DNA from 2 places in the Veillonella sp. 27098_8_77 genome. Region 2 is predicted to be linked to the other one. Evidence: a T-box and tRNA genes for the amino acid it is inferred to sense, from the RefSeq annotation. Region 2 holds a T-box; the other holds one or more tRNA genes.
What was found. A T-box is a leader RNA that pairs with one kind of tRNA and senses whether it is charged. The one in region 2 lies ahead of thrS (threonine--tRNA ligase), so its partner is inferred to be a tRNA-Thr.

Region 1 (3,219 bases), on a different contig from region 2:
AATAATTATACTACAAGATATTATATATCATATGTTAATTTATCATAGCTTATGCAGATTAAGACTAATTTTCCCTAGAATATAAATCCAAATGAAATCTTAGCATAAACTTTCACAAAAACTATTGTTTAATTCCCTAAAAGTTATACAATAAAAGTAATGTATTTTAGGAGTGAAATGATCATGAGACCAACATATTTAACGATTGATACAAGCTTGGTTCGCGAGAACCTACGAAAAATAAAAGACAGCCTCCCAGAGTGGAGTACATCCACAGCTGTTATCAAGGCCAACGGCTATGGTCACGGTAGCGTTATGATGGGACGTATTGCTGTTGAAGAAGGTTATGAATCCTTAGCTGTCGCGATTCCAGAAGAGTCTGTACCACTTCGCAATGCTGGCATTATGGTTCCTATTTATCTATTGGGTCTGACAAGACCACAATCCTTTGAACTTGTAGCGGATACGAATTCCATTCCCGCCGTTTGTGAATCCACAGATTTAGAAGCACTCAACAAGGTAGCGGACAACCACGATATGATTATCCGTGTCGCCGTAGCCGTTGATACAGGCATGCATCGCATAGGCATTAAACCAGAGGATGCAATAGAATTTATCAAACGCGTTGAATCCTATCCTAACCTTGCTGTAGATGGTTTCTTTTCACATATGAGTAATGCCGATGCAGCGGACCAAAGTCACGCCCATGGGCAAGCCCAAAAGTTCCATAAAATGGTGGACGAAATCCGCGACTTTAGACCCGATGCGGACTATCGCTTCTCCCTTGCCAACAGCGCCGGCCTATTATCTGTAAAGGACAGTCTATTCACGGATGCACGACCAGGCATCATCCAATACGGTATCATGCCATCTCTCGATGTACCAAACCGATTAGGCCTAAAACCAGTCCTATCCTTCCATAGTGAGGTCGTCCATGTACAACACCTTGAGGCAGGCGAAGGCATTGGTTATGGTTCTACCTATGTCACACCAGAACCGATGACAATCGCTACTATTCCTGTAGGTTACGCCGACGGTTATCCACGCAGCCTATCCAATCGTGGTACCGTCCTCATCCAAGGTACTCGTTGCCCAGTTGTAGGCCGTATCTGTATGGACCAATTCATGGTAGCCGTACCTGATACGATTACGGTTAAACCAGGCGACAAGGTTGTACTATTGGGCTCTCAAGGTCATGAAAGCATCTCTGCCCTTGAAATCGCAGCCCTCGCCTCCACCATTCCTTATGAAATTTTCTGTGGCTTCTCTGATCGCGTGCCACGACAATACATATAACACAAAAAGGATGACATTGATAATTCCAATGTCATCCACAAAAGTAAAAGCACCACCAAAAATTCGGTGGTGCTTTTATTCTCCTATACCATACACATATGGATTGTGTGTGTTGTGTGTGTATTGTGTGTTGTGAGAGAGATATGTATATACATGATGTATATATACTTATGAATTGGGAGGGAACCCTTCATAAGGAGGCCCTAAGGCGACAGACGGCATAGGAGAGAGTCAATATTTGTCTGAACCACCAAAGGGCCCGTATGGGGTGCACTGGGAGATTGGATGCACCCCAAGCGCCGATGGGATGACGCGATATATGTGTATGGTATTTATGTACAATCACATCTGTTTACCACCTAGGCCTATGGCGGCTAACTGAGTCCATCTTAGTCACCGCGTATGAGATGTAAATTAAGATATCCAAACCACCCAATTTATTGCATGAAATGTATATGAATTTTTGGCTAAATTTCTATAGAATTTTTACAAATGCGATTCATGAATCATCAATTCATATTAGGACTGATAATTTCTGTGAAAGCCCATACTATGTAACCTCTCCCATATTAGTAAATACTAACTTTTTCAAAATGACACAAAGCTAGATAATTCATGAGTAAATTTTTAGAAAAAAACTCTACACATACAAAAAAGCCACAAGGTGTTAACCTTGTGGCCATTGGAGCTGATAATAGGATTCGAACCTACGACCTACTCATTACGAATGAGCCGCTCTACCAACTGAGCTATACCAGCATGTATATAGTAACATCCTACTCCTATTGCAGTAAGATGTCAAATACACCTATTTTACGCCTTTTACAGATACGAGTTCACCTGTGAAAGCATCTACATTCACTTCAATTTCTTGATGATTGGCTGCACCAAATTCTACATCGTACACGAAGCGACCTTTTTCATTTTTTACAGACCAGCTATTGAGGCTCGTCGCTTGGCCTTTTGTTTGAGCAAAGGCAAAGTTAACAACTGCTTCTGGCGCTAAGATACGGGTAGGGTCAAAGGCCTTTTTCTCTAAACCAGCCTTATATTCCCCTTCTTTTATTTCACCAATTTGATTTGTATTGTAGTTGTATTTCAACTCATATTTACCTGTTGAATCAAAGCCTTCAACTTCGTATTTAATTTGGCCGTCTTCGCCATCGAATGCAATTTCTGTAATCGCTGCTTTTGGATGTTGTTGAATGAAAGCATTAAGCAATGTATTGGCACCTACAATAGCTGCATGATTAGCATCAACAACTGCTACTGTTGGTTGTACCGGTACAATACTAGCCGCATCAACAGCTGGTGCATTTACCCCAAATGCCGCTGCTAGTGCCAATGCAATGCCGCCTTTTACGAACATAGATTTCATAAGTTCCTCCTACATAAATTGTATTAGTAAATATTCCATATACTCCTATTATACACAATAATTAGGACTTTCACGAATAAAATCATACCCTAAATAACACCAAGAATAGATAGCATGTGTTACAATTTAATTATCAAAACAGTAGTTAATAATATATATAAGTGAGTACTATGATTTCGTTATATCCAACCTTTTACCATACATTTCAATGCAAAGCTAATCAATGTCACCATACATGTTGCCAAAAATGGACCATCGATGTAGATGAGGAGACAGCTAAATTATATCAAACGCTACCTACGCCATTAGGTGAAGACCTACGGAAATTTATGACCGTCGATGACGAAGGCTATTATTTTATGTTTAGCGACAAACAGCCCACCTGTCCCCTACTACGGGAAGACGGATTGTGTCGCGTTGTTTTAGAACTGGGCGAAGATAGTTTATGTGATACATGCCATATGCATCCTAGGTTCTATAAATATATCGAAGATCTAGAACTTTGCGGCGTAGGTCTATCCTGCGAAGAATCAGTAGAAAAGCTA
Region 2 (3,219 bases):
ACTTAAAACAGGCAGTGTGTAATGCAGAACCTTTAATGCCATCCCGTTCACTGGCTGGTTTTCATGAACCGCCTGAGTATAGCGGCACAGGAGAAGAAGGGTATTTGTACTTTCACATAGATCCGAAACATACAAATTATGTCAATCGTATCTTAGAGGGCTATGAATACGTAGGCGTTATGACAAGCGTAGATAAAACGGGGCGCTGCATGGTGCGGTGTACACCGGATACGCGTAGTCTAGCCATTGAAATCTTATCGAGCTTACCAGAGGTTACCTTAGAAATATAGTTCAATAACATAGATTAGAGAATTATCCAAATTTAGGAGAATAATAATGAAATGTAATGTATTAAAACGCGCATTTGTTTTTGCAGCACTTGGTGCCTCTATGGCAACAGTTGCTTTTGCGGCGCCAAACGGTCCTGTCATGATTCCACAACCAGGCACTGTTGTTGTGATTAATCATAATCCAGATGTAACATTTGCTGGCAATATTAACTTTGATGTTGAAAGCCAAGAAAACAATAATTTGAAAATTGGTTCTACTGTTGTACCAAATGTATTATATGGTGCTGTATTTAACAAGTCCGGTGCTCCTGATACAATTGTGCCAGCACAAACCTATGTGTTTACAGGTGCTAAAGAAGTACCTGCTGCGTTGACATCTCCTAGCGATGAAGGCAAACCAGGTGCAACTTGGTCTGTGGAAACAATTAAGAAAACTAAATCTGGCGATATTCAAGTAGCTAGCCGCGGTGTGCCTGAAAAACCATTGGGCGTACAAATGGAAATCATTAAAGATACTTTCACAATGGGCGCTATCGACAATAGTAAAACCGTACAAGGCCAAAACAGCAAGGGTACATTGTACATGACCGTGCCTAAGGATTTGAAGCTAAACCCTAGTAACGACATTCCTGCAGACGTGCGTGAAACAATGCCGGCTATGCTTCGTGGCCGCATGGGCGAATCTATGATGGTTAACCTATTGCCACTAAACGATGAAGAAAAACAACAACTTCGCAACAACTCGCACAATGCGAATACCATCGTATTCAACCGTGCTATGGGCATGGCGAGCAGCATTGGTAACTCCGCTAAACAAAGCAAAGTTTACACATACATGAAAGACCATTACCTCAACATGATTATTGTTGCAAAAGACTACGACGATAATGGCGCACGTGGTAGCGGTGTTTTAATGGTATCTAAACAAGATAATTCCGACGACGTAATGTTAATCCTATTCAAGGGTCCAGACATTACAAACTCTAAAATTGAAAAAGTAATTGGATCCATGCTATCTGCGCACTTTGAACGTAAATAGGTAGTTTTTAAAAATACTACAGGCCTGTTCTAATTTGGGGACGCACTAATAGAGTGTGTTTAGAAATAGAACAGGCCTGTACTAATTTGAGGAACATGTTAATAGAGTGTATTTAGAAATAGAACAGGCCTGTACTAATTTAAGGGACGTACTAATAGAGTGTATTTTAGAAATAGAACAGGCCTGTACTAATTTGAGGGATGCATTAATACAGTTGAAATTTTTTAGGACCTATGATAAGATATCTTAGTAAAAGTGATGCAAAGGACATGATTCTCATATCCCTGTGTACCAGAGAGAGGCAGATGCTGGAAATGCCTTACACATATATTTGAGTTACCCCCTTTAAACTGATTTGTCGAACTTAAAGTAGGTAAATACGGCAGCCACCGTTATCGGGCTTAATGAAGTGAATGAACTGTATCCTTGTGATGCGGTGAATTAACTAGGGTGGAACCGCGAATGATCTTCGTCCCTTGTTGGTAGGGATAGAGGGTCTTTTTTTATTACTAAAATTGAGTCTATCCTAGTTAATAAATTGGAGGAAATTAAAATGGCAGATGTAAAAATTATTTTACCTGATGGTAGTGCAAAGGAATACGCTGCTGGCACTACTCTTGGGGAAGCAGTAAAACAATTATCTAATAGCTTGGCTAAAAAAGTGTTAGCTGCAAATGTAGATGGCGAATTAACAGATCTTCGCGAAGAACTTGTTGATGGCAGCAAGGTTGAATTCTTAACATTTGAAGAAGATGGTGGTAAACATACATTGCGCCATACAGCTTCTCATGTTATGGCACAAGCAGTTAAACGCTTATGGCCAGAAGCAAAATTGGCTATCGGTCCTGCTATCGATAAAGGTTTCTACTACGATATCGATATGGAACATACATTAACTCCTGAAGATTTGACAAAAATCGAAAAGGAAATGAGCCGTATTGTAAAAGAAAACTTGCCTATCACTAAATCCGTAATGCCTCGTCAAGAAGCTATCGAGTTCTTCAAATCTAAAAACGAAGATTACAAGGTAGAATTGATCGAAGACCTTCCTGAAGATGCTGTGATTTCTTGCTATACACAAGGCGATTTCACAGATCTATGTGCAGGTCCTCACGTTGCATCTACTGGTAAGGTGAAAGCTTTCAAATTACAAAGCATTGCAGGTGCATACTGGCGCGGCGATGAAAAAAATAAAATGTTGCAACGTATCTATGGTACTGCATTTGAAAAGAAAGAAGAACTTGATGCATACCTTCACATGCTTGAAGAAGCGGCTAAACGCGACCATCGTAAACTTGGTAAAGAACTTGGTTTGTTCGTTATCAAAGAAGAAGGTCCTGGTTTCCCATTCTTCTTGCCAAAAGGCATGGCCCTTCGCAACGAATTGGAAAACTTCTGGCGCGAAGTACATCATGATTTCGAATATGATGAAATTCGCACACCAATCATCTTGAATAAACACTTGTGGGAAACATCTGGTCACTGGGATCATTACCGTGAAAACATGTATACTACAATCATTGATGACGAAGAATATGCAATTAAACCTATGAACTGCCCAGGCGGCATCTTGGTTTACCAAAACGAAATGCATTCCTACCGTGATTTGCCACTTCGTTATGCAGAACTTGGCCTAGTTCACCGTCATGAATTGTCCGGTGCATTACACGGCTTGTTCCGCGTTCGTGCTTTCACACAAGACGATGCTCACGTATTTATGTTGCCTGAACAAATGCAATCCGAATTGATGAAAGTTATCGAATTGTTCGACCGCATCTATAGCCAATTCGGTTTGAAATACCATGTTGAATTGTCTACTAAACCAGACAATGCAATGGGCGATGATGCAATTTGGGAAGCAGCTACAGAAGCATTGCGTAACGCTATCGA

Region 1: it has a tRNA-Thr gene. The T-box ahead of thrS (threonine--tRNA ligase) is inferred to sense a tRNA for this amino acid. The anticodon was not compared.

What each region holds. Positions count from the first base shown of each region.
Region 1 covers NZ_JAPVXW010000003.1:72,459-75,677, forward strand. The annotation lists gene alr (alanine racemase) at 184-1,296, shown strand; tRNA gene O3617_RS02895 (tRNA-Thr) at 1,980-2,055, opposite strand; gene O3617_RS02900 (PepSY domain-containing protein) at 2,105-2,674, opposite strand; gene fliB (flagellin lysine-N-methylase) at 2,845-3,219, shown strand, end outside.
Region 2 covers NZ_JAPVXW010000006.1:97,185-100,403, forward strand. The annotation lists gene O3617_RS05295 (DUF4911 domain-containing protein) at 36-290, shown strand; gene O3617_RS05300 (hypothetical protein) at 337-1,329, shown strand; T-box leader at 1,579-1,809, shown strand; gene thrS (threonine--tRNA ligase) at 1,883-3,219, shown strand, end outside.